3 regions of the Actinosynnema sp. NPDC050436 genome follow, and region 3 is predicted to be linked to each of the others. Evidence: riboswitches for the same ligand, from Rfam matches in the RefSeq annotation. Region 3 holds a riboswitch; each other region holds the start of a gene.
What was found. Region 3 has a riboswitch for cobalamin ahead of AB0I60_RS02485 (ribonucleoside-diphosphate reductase subunit alpha). Riboswitches for the same ligand answer to the same signal wherever they lie in the genome.

Region 1 (3,268 bases), on a different contig from region 3:
GACGCCGCCGCCGTGCACGCGCTGGTCGCGCACACCAAGGCGACGTCGGCGAACGAGCGGCCGGGGACGGTCGCGGGCCAGGCGCTCGAACCGCTCCTGGGGCCGGTGCCGGAGGACGCGGGCTCGTACTACGTGCGGGTGGCCGACCCGGTCGCGCTGCTGGACCGCCTGCGGCCGGTGTTCGGCAGGCGGCTGGCCGCCTCGGCGTTCGCGGACGCGGAGGGCGAGGCCGTCGTGTCCTTCTACCGCCGGCACGTGCGCCTGCCGTACCGGGCCGGCGAGGTGGGGCCGGTCGTGGCCGGAGGGGTGATGCAGGCGCCGTATGCGGCGGGCGGGGCCGGGGTGGCGCCGGACCTGCTGGAGTCGCTGCTGTTCGGCCCGCTCGGCCTGCGCGGGCTGACCGCCCGCTTCGCCGACGTCTACCCGGGGCCGAACGCGGACCTCATGCACACCCTCTTCCCACCGGTCACGAGCGACATCACGACCTTCTACATCCCGTAACGGGCTACCTCCCGTAGCGGGCCGGCGGCCGGGCAGACTGATCGCGTGTCCGACTACGAACCGGTGCTCTCCACCCTGCGGCGCGTCCGAGGTATCAGCCCGTTCTTCGCGCTGGACGTCGGTCGCCCGACCGCCGCCGACGGTGCCGGCTGGCGGTCGGGTGCCGAACTGGTCGACGGGCGGGCGCTGCCGGACGCGCTGTCGGCCATCGGTGAGCGGTACCGGACCGGGGAGGCGCGGGTCGCGGCGTCCTTGTTCTTCCTCGGGTACTCCGCGCGGCTGCTGTGCCCGACGGTCGCCGCGCACGCCGTGGGCGGGGTCGTGCCCGACATCCGGCCCGGGAACGTGTGGTGGCGCTTCGGGGCGGACGGGATGCGGGTTCGGATCGGCGAACCCGTCGCGGGGGTGTCGATCTCCGAGTCGTTGGAGCCGGTGGTGGCGGCGATCCGGGACGTGGTGCCGGTGGCGCGCGGGCTGCTGTGGGGCAACGCGGCGTCGTCCATCGCCGGGGCGCTGCGGACGGTGGGCCACAGCGGCACCGCGTCCACCGAGGAGTGCGTGGTGCTGGGCGAACGCCTGCTGGACGCACCCGGGCTGCGGGGCTCCGGCGACTTCGTGCCGTTCCCCGGCGAGGTCGCCTTCCGGCGGCGGAGCTGCTGCCTGTACTACCGCCTCGACGGCGGCGGGACCTGTGGCGACTGCCCGCTCCCGCCCCGCCAGACCTGATGGGACGACCTCGCGGACCGTCTGCGCGGAGTACGACAACTCGTCTGGTCGGTTGTGCCCGGACGCGCCGGACATCTACGGTTCCACAGCCGCAGTGGACGGGAAGCCGGTGGGAATCCGGCGCGGTCCTCGCCACTGTGACCGGGGAGCCAACCCGCCGAGAACGTCACTGGTCGCACGGTGCGGCTGGGAAGACGCGGGGACGGTGTCGATCCGGGAGTCAGGAGACCGGCTGCGGCGCGAGTTGTTGTTGACCTTCCACGAGGTATGGAGGAGGCCGTCTTGACGAGCCCCGCGCACTCCCTGTCCATCCCCATCCCCAAGTGGGCCTACGCCGTCGCCCTGGTCGCGCTGATGGTGACCTGGCTGGTCCTCCAGGAGAACGGCATCGCGCTCGGTCACGCCGCCGAGTCGCTGCACGAGTTCTTCCACGACGGGCGCCACGCGCTCGGCGTCCCGTGCCACTAGGGCCGACCGTGGACACCTACAAGAACGTGCTGCTGCGCGGCGTCGGTGCGGGTGGCGTCGCCGGGCTGCTGGCGGGCCTGGTCGGCCTCGTCGTGGTCGAGGTGCCGATCCGGGCCGCGCTGGCCGTCGAGGAGGCCCGCGCCGCCACCGAACCGGTGGAGCCTGGCGGGCACGACCACGGCGAGATGTTCGGCCGGGGCACCCAGATGCTGGGCGGCGTGCTCGCGGCGGTGATCGTCGGGTTGGCGGTCGGCGCGCTGTTCGCCACCGCCTACGCCGGGTCGCGGCGCTGGTTCGCGGGCCGGCCGCCGTTCACCCGGAGCGTGACGCTCTCGGCGGCGGTGTTCGGGGCGGCGGCGCTGCTGCCGGCCGTCAAGTACCCGGCCAACCCGCCGGCGGTGGGCGACCCGGAGACGGTCGACTACCGGACGGTGCTCTACCTCGGGGTCGTCGCGGCCGGTCTGCTGGTGGTGTTCGGCGCGAGCTTCCTGGCGTCCCGGCTGGGGCACCTGAGCGGCCCGGTCCGGTCCACGGTGGTCGGGGTGGCCGTGGTGGTCGCGGTCGCGGTCGTCCTGCTGGTCTTCCCCGCACCGCCGGACGCGGTGCCCGCCGACATGCCGAGCGACGTGCTGTGGGAGTTCCGCCTCGCGTCGCTCGCCGAGACGGCCACCCTGTGGCTGGGCCTCGGCGTCGTGTTCGGCCTGCTGGTCGACCCGGCGGTCCGGCGCGGCGGCAGGAAGGCCCGGACGGCGGCCGTCGCCTGATCGCGCCCGTGCCCGGTCCGGCTCCCACCGGACCGGGCACGGCTCGATCGAGCCCGGCCCGATCAGGCGCGGAGGGCGCCGAGGACGGCCAGGTCGACCCCGACCAGCGAGTCGCGGAAGACCCGGCGCTCCCCTGGCGGCACCGGGACGTCGCACGGCACGACCAGCACCGTGCACCCCGCCGCCACCGCCGACCTCACGCCGGTCGGCGAGTCCTCGACCGCCACGCACGCCGCCGCGTCCACGCCGAGCAGGGTCGCGGCTTTGAGGTACGGGTCCGGGAGGGGCTTGTTGCGGCCCTCCACCTCGTCACCGCACACCGTCACGTCGAACAGGTCCCGGCCGATGGTGTCCAGCGCGACCTCCGTCAGCGCGCGTTCGGTCGAGGTCACCAGTGCCATCGGCACGCCGGTCTCCCGCACCGCGCGCAGCGCCTCCCGCGCCCCCGGGCGCCACGGCAGGCCGGCCCGGAACACCTCTTCGGTGCGCCGCATGATCCAGGCCGCGCCGTCGGCCGTCTCCTCCTCGGTGGGCGTCAGGCCGACCTCGGCGAACAGCAGTGCCATCGTCGTCGGCACGTTGGACCCGACCATGGCCTGCCGGGTCTCCAACGACAGCGTGCCGCCCATCTTCTCCGCGAACTCGTACAGCGGGACGTCCCACAGCTTCTCCGAGTCCAGCAGCGTGCCGTCCATGTCCCACAGCACCGCTTCGACGCTCACCTCTGGGTCCCCTCCACTCCCTCACCGGCCGGACGTCCCGCCCGGACCGGTCCACGACGCCCACCCTCGCCGGTGCGCGCAGGCCAC
Region 2 (3,268 bases), on a different contig from region 3:
CACGCCGGCAGTGTCGCATCCGGCGGATAGCGTCCCGGCGTGGACCTCTTCCAGCTCGGTTCCGACGACCTGCGGGCGCTGCGCGCGACCGCGCCGGTGCACCGGGATCCGGCCACCGGGTTGTGGCTGGTCAGCCGGTACGACGACGTGCGGGCGGTGCTGGCCGACCCGAAGCGCTTCCACCCGGACAACGCGCTCACCGCCGTCACCGCCGTGCCGCGCCCGGTGCTGCGGGTGCTGGCCCGCGCGGGCTTCTCGCTGCCGCCGACGCTGGCCAACAACGGCACCGGCACCCACGCCGGGCTGCGCCGGCTCGTCGCCCGGTTCCTCACCCCGGACCGGGTGCGCGCGATGGGGCCCCGGATCGCCGAACTGGCCCGGGAACGGCTCGACCGGCTGACGGGCCCGGTCGCCGACCTGCACGCCGCGCTGGCCCGCGACCTGCCGGCGGTCGTGCTGCTGGAGGTGATGGGGATCGACGGGGTGGACGTCGGGCTGCTGAAGCGGTGGAGCACGGCGTCGCTGGAGCTGTTCTGGGGCACCCCGTCGCCGGAGCGCCAGCACGAGCTGGCCGGGCCGACCGCCGAGTTCCACCGGTGGCTGACCGGGCGCCTCCGGGCGGCCCGGGGCGACGACCTGTTCGGCGCGCTGCGGGACGTGCCGGTCCGGGAGGCCGCCGGCCTGTGCTACTTCCTGCTGATCGCCGGCCAGGAGACCACCACCCAGCTCCTCGGCGCGCTGTTCGACGCGGTGCTGCGGCAGGACGGCCTGTGGTCGCGGCTGGCCGAGCCGGGGACGGCGGGGTGGGTGGTGGAGGAGGTGCTGCGCCGCGACCCGCCGGTCAGCACGTGGCGGCGGGTCGCGGCCGAGCCGGTGACGATCTCCGGCGTGGACGTCCCGGCGGGCGCGCAGTTGCTGCTGATGCTCGCGGGCAGCGGCTCGGACCCGGAGGTGTTCGCCGAGCCGGAGCGGCTGTGCCCGGCCCGGCCGAACGCGCGCAAGCACCTCGCCTTCGGGTACGGCCGGCACTTCTGCCTGGGCGCGGGGCTGGCCAGGCTGGAGGCGGAGGTGGTGCTGCGGGAGACCCGCGAGCGCTTCCCGGACCTGCGCCTGGCCTCCGCCGAGCCGCCGCCGATGCTGGGGCTGCTGTCGTTCCGCGCGCCGCTCAGCGTGCGGGTCGAGCTGGGCGGTGCCGGCCGGGTGGCCGCTCCGGGCGCGGGGCTCGTGGGCTCGCCGACGAGAGGGTGATCACGTCCGCCGGGGCCCTCGGCGGCCCGGTTCCCCGGTGCCCGCGCCCCGGGAACCCGTAGTGGTCGCGCCGGGTCCGTGACCGGTCCGGGGACGCGACTGCGCAGGTCAGGTCCCCGGCGAGGGCCGGTCGACCGGGTCCCGTGCACCGCCCCGGAGCGCGGGTCCGCCGTCCGACCAGGTCCGATCGGGTGTGACGGCGCTCGCCCGGCCGGAGCCCGCCGGGGGCTTGGAGCCGGTCGGCCGAAGTGCGACGATGCCGGGGCTGTAGGGGTGCGCGAGGAAGCCGGTGCGAATCCGGCGCGGTCCCGCCACTGTGACCGGGCGCGTGGATCCGGGAGTCAGGAACTCGGCCCCGATCTCACGAGACCGGACACGGGCGTGGACACCCGAGGAAGGACACCGCCGCATGGGCGCGCGTTTCCCCTTTTCCGCCGTCGTCGGCCACGACGACCTCCGCACGGCGCTGCTGCTCAACGCCGTGCACCCCGGTATCGGCGGCGTGCTCGTCCGAGGTGAGAAGGGGACCGCGAAGTCGACCGTGGTCCGCGCCTTGGCCGCGCTGCTGCCCGCCCTGGACGTCGTCGCGGCCTGCCGCTTCGGCTGCGACCCGGCGGCGGTCGCCGACTGCCCGGACGGCCCGCACGACGGCGGTCCGGCCGAACGCCGCACCGCGCGCCTGGTGGAGCTGCCGGTCGGCGCGACCGAGGACCGGCTGATCGGCTCGCTGGACCTGGAGCGCGCGCTGACCGAGGGCGTGCGGGCCTACCAGCCCGGCCTGCTGGCCGCCGCGCACCGGGGCGTGCTCTACGTGGACGAGGTCAACCTCCTGCACGACCACCTGGTGGACCTGCTGCTCGACGCCGCCGCGATGGGCCGCGCGCACGTCGAGCGCGAAGGCGTGTCCGTGTCGCACGCCGCGTCGTTCCTCCTGGTCGGGACCATGAACCCGGAGGAGGGCGAGCTGCGGCCCCAGTTGCTGGACCGCTTCGGCCTCACGGTGTCCGTGCGGGCGGCGCGGGACGTGGCCACCCGGACCGAGGTGATCCGCCGCCGGCTGGCCTACGAGGCGGACCCCGGCGGCTTCGCGGCACGCTGGGCCGACGAGGACGCCGCGCTGGCCGACCGGATCGTGGCGGCCCGCGACCGGCTGCCCGCCGTCGTGCTGCCCGACGCCGAGGTGCGCCGGATCGCCGGCATCTGCGCCGCGTTCGAGGTCGACGGGATGCGCGCGGACCTGGTGGTCGCCCGGACGGCCGTCGCGCACGCCGCGTGGCGCGGGGTGGCCGAGGTCGCGGAGCAGGACGTGGAGGCCGCCGTCCGGCTGGCGCTGCCGCACCGCAAGCGCCGCGACCCGTTCGACGAGCCCGGCCTGGAGGAGCAGCAGCTCGAAGACGCGATGCGGCAGGGCGCCGAGCACGCCGCCGACGACCCCGACGACAGCCCGGACGACCCCGACAGCCCGGATGACCCGGACGACGACCCGGACGGCCCGGACGGCGGGCTGCCGCCGGACACCGCCGAACCGCCCGCCGAGTCCACTCCGGACGGTCCGCCGCAGCGGCCGGGCGGCTCGTCCGGCGACCGCCCGCACACGCCCGCGCCGTCGTTCAAGGCCCGGCTGCTCCAGGTGCCCGGCGTCGGCGAGGGTGCGCCCGGCAGGCGCTCCCGCGCCCGCGCCCGGACCGGGCGGGTGGTCCGGGCGTCCACTGTGGACGGATCGGGGCTGCACCTGGTGGGCACGCTCGGCGCGGCGGCCCCGTTCCAGGCCGCCCGGGGCCGCAGCGGGCCCGGCCTGGTGCTGCGCGGCACCGACCTGCGACGAGCGGTCCGGGAGGGCAAGGAGGGCAACCTGGTGCTGTTCGTGGTCGACGCCTCCGGCTCGATGGCCGCGCGGCAGCGCATGTCGGCGGTCAGCGGCGCGGTGATCTCCCTGCTGCGCGACGCCTACCAGCGCCGGGACAAGGTCGGCGTGATCACCTTCCGGGGCGCCGGCGCGGAGACCGCCCTGCCTCCGACC
Region 3 (3,268 bases):
CTGGTCGAGCGCATGGCCGCAGTCCTGGGCAACCCGACCCGCGACCCCCACGGCGACCCGATCCCGACCGTGGACGGCCTGGTCCACCGCCCGCGTGCCGTGCCGCTGCCCGACGTGCCGGCGGGCTCTTCGGTGCGGGTCGCCCGCATCTCCGACAGCGATCCCGATCTGTTGAAGCACTTCGCCGACCACGAGGTGGTCCTGGACGCGGAGCTGCGGGTGCTGGAGCCCGCGCCCTACGCCGAGGACGTCGCGGTGCTCGTGGTCTCGACCGGTCACCGGGCGGAGCTGGGCCGCGCGGCGGCCGGCGCGGTGTGGGTCTCCCCGCTCTGACAACCGCCCTCGCCGAGCGCAGCTCGCCTCGGGAACGAACCGCGGTGCGAGGAGTTCCCGTCCGGAGTCGGCAGGGTGCTCTGTGACGACCGGGAGCCACGTGACCGGTGAGGTGGCCGCGACCGCGTTGGCGGGACTCTCCGGCTCGCCGTACCGGGAGTGCTTCACCGAAGTGCCCTGGTTCGACCCCGAGGAGCGGTTGGCGCGGTTCAGGGCCGCCTTCGCCGAACACTTGGCGACGCCGGGTGCGCGGCGTGCCGGCGAGTCGGTGGCGGGTGTTGTCCACCGCCGGCCCGAGCCCGCGGAACCACCGGCCACCCCGTGCTGCGCCAACGTGTTCGGCGTGGTCAACTCCGCCGCCCACCACCGGCTGCGCCCACCAGTCCTGGAGGTCGTGGAGCTCATGGCGGGACACCGGGGTCGCGGGCTCGCGCGGGCGCTGCTCGGCAGCTTCGTCGCGGGCGTCGACCGGGCCTGGAGCTGTGCACCCACCCGAATGAGCCGGTCTGTGGTCCCCACGAGCCCGGGGGCGGTCGGTGGCGAGGTCGTGCACCACCGACGGCGACGCGCCCCTGCGGGTGCACCTGCTCGACCGGGCTTGGGCTCCGAGTGGCCGGGACCGCCCGGCAGGAGATGCACATCACTCGACTGTGTCAGGTTGCGACACGCCCATGTGGGGCCGTGTTGCACTCCGCTCTACAACATGTAGTGTTCCGCCCGTCGATGGTTCCGACGCCCGCCCGAGGGCCGAGGAGGCAAGAGGGAACCCGGTGCGAATCCGGGACTGCCCCGCAGCGGTGAGTGGAAACGACCGCCGTCACACAGCACTGGGAGCACCGCTCCCGGGAAGCGACGGCCAGTAGGTTCGGCTGGACAGCCGGGTGTCCGCGAGTCCGAAGACCTGCCAGCGATGCGCGCACCGGCCGGTGCGCGCGTGTCCCGGGGCCTCGTGGGCGGGCCGACGCGGATGGTGCGCCGACGTGCGCCTTCTGTGTGGTTGCCGCGTGCTCCGGGCCGTCGAGGTTCACGAGGAGAGGGCTGTGTCGACCACAACCACGGCTACCGATGTCGCGCAGGTGCGGGTGATCCGCCGCGGCGGCGACGTCTCGGCGTTCGACGCCGGCAAGATCCAGGTGGCGATGACCAAGGCGTTCCTGGCCGTGGAGGGTGACGTCGCGGCGGCGGCGTCGCACCTGCACCCGCTCGTGGCGGAGTTGACGGCCCAGGTGCAGGCCGCGCTGCTCAAGCACGCGCGCCCGGACACCGCCCTGCACATCGAGCAGATCCAGGACCAGGTGGAACTGGTCCTGATGCGCGGCGGGCACCACAAGGTCGCCCGCGCGTACGTGCTCTACCGCGAGGAGCACGCGAAGGCTCGCGCCGTCGTCCCGGTCATGCCCGAGTTCCAGGTCAAGGGGCCCGACGGGCAGCTGCGCCCGGTGGACTGGGACCGGATCGCGGCCGTGGTCGGCGAGGCGTGCGAAGGGTTGGACGACGTCTCGGCCGAACCGGTGCTCGCCGAGGTGCGCCGCAACCTCTACAACGGCATCTCCGTGGACGAACTGGCCGTCGCGCTGGTGATGTCGGCCCGCACGCTGGTGGAGACCGAGCCGAACTACTCGTTCGTGGCCGCCCGGCTGCTGCTCGACCAGCTCCGCCGCGAGGTGCTGACCAGGGTCGCGGGCCGCCCGGTCGAGGCCACCGGCGAGCAGATGTCCTATGTGGACTACTTCCCGGAGTACGTGCGGCTGGGCATCGAGCTGGACCGGCTGGACCCCGAGCTGGCGTCCTTCGACGTGCCCCGGCTGGCGGCGGCGATCCACGCCGACCGCGACGCCAAGTTCGACTTCCTGGGGATGCAGACCCTCTACGACCGCTACTTCCTGCACGACCACGGCGTCCGCTACGAGCTGCCGCAGGCGTTCTTCATGCGCGTGGCCATGGGGTTGGCGCTGCGCGAGGACGACCGGGAAGCGCGCGCGATCGAGTTCTACGAGCTGCTGTCGTCGTTCGACTTCATGTGCTCCACGCCGACCCTGTTCAACTCGGGCACGACCCGGGCGCAGCTCTCGTCGTGCTTCTTGACCACGGTTGACGACGACCTGGCGAGCATCTTCCAGGGCTACCAGAACAATGCGCTGCTGGCCAAGTTCTCCGGCGGGCTGGGCAACGACTGGACCCCGGTGCGCGGCATGGGCGCGCACATCAAGGGCACCAACGGCCAGTCGCAGGGCGTCGTGCCGTTCCTGAAGATCGCCAACGACACGGCGGTCGCGGTCAACCAGGGCGGCAAGCGCAAGGGCGCGGCGTGCGCGTACCTGGAGACGTGGCACGTCGACGTCGAGGAGTTCCTGGACCTTCGCAAGAACACCGGCGACGACCGGCGGCGCACGCACGACATGAACACCGCCAACTGGGTGCCCGACGAGTTCCTGCGCCGGGTCGAGGCGGACGCCGAGTGGACCCTGTTCTCCCCGGACGAGACGCCCGACCTGCACGACTCCTACGGCCTGGACTTCGCCGCCCGCTACCGCGCTTACGAGCAGGCGGCGGACCGGGGCGAGATCCGGGTGTTCAAGCGGGTCCGGGCGGTCGACCTGTGGCGGCGGATGCTGACCGTGCTGTTCGAGACCGGCCACCCGTGGATCACCTTCAAGGACCCGTGCAACCTGCGCTCGCCGCAGCAGCACGCCGGCGTCGTGCACTCGTCCAACCTGTGCACCGAGATCACCCTGAACACCAGCGCCGACGAGGTCGCGGTGTGCAACCTCGGCTCGGTCAACCTGGCCAACCACGTCACCGCGCGGGGCCTGGACCACGCCCGGTTGGAACGCACCGTGCGCACCGCCGTGCGGATGCTCGACAACGTCATCGACATCAACTTCTACACCATCCCCGAGGCCCGCCGGTCCAACCTGCGCCACCGGCCGATCGG

Region 1: it holds a riboswitch for cobalamin, as region 3 does, so the genes downstream of both, AB0I60_RS13700 (CbtB-domain containing protein) here and AB0I60_RS02485 (ribonucleoside-diphosphate reductase subunit alpha) in region 3, are expected to answer to the same signal.
Region 2: it holds a riboswitch for cobalamin, as region 3 does, so the genes downstream of both, AB0I60_RS36460 (putative cobaltochelatase) here and AB0I60_RS02485 (ribonucleoside-diphosphate reductase subunit alpha) in region 3, are expected to answer to the same signal.

The regions. Positions count from the first base shown of each region.
Region 1 is NZ_JBFAJV010000004.1:281,561-284,828, forward strand. It holds gene AB0I60_RS13690 (GNAT family N-acetyltransferase) at 1-501, shown strand, start outside; gene AB0I60_RS13695 ((2Fe-2S)-binding protein) at 547-1,227, shown strand; cobalamin riboswitch at 1,289-1,479, shown strand; gene AB0I60_RS13700 (CbtB-domain containing protein) at 1,510-1,695, shown strand; gene AB0I60_RS13705 (CbtA family protein) at 1,704-2,459, shown strand; gene AB0I60_RS13710 (HAD family phosphatase) at 2,522-3,181, opposite strand.
Region 2 is NZ_JBFAJV010000028.1:21,109-24,376, forward strand. It holds gene AB0I60_RS36455 (cytochrome P450) at 40-1,248, shown strand; cobalamin riboswitch at 1,494-1,621, shown strand; gene AB0I60_RS36460 (putative cobaltochelatase) at 1,658-3,268, shown strand, end outside.
Region 3 is NZ_JBFAJV010000001.1:599,950-603,217, forward strand. It holds gene AB0I60_RS02480 (metal-dependent transcriptional regulator) at 1-333, shown strand, start outside; cobalamin riboswitch at 1,041-1,257, shown strand; gene AB0I60_RS02485 (ribonucleoside-diphosphate reductase subunit alpha) at 1,374-3,268, shown strand, end outside.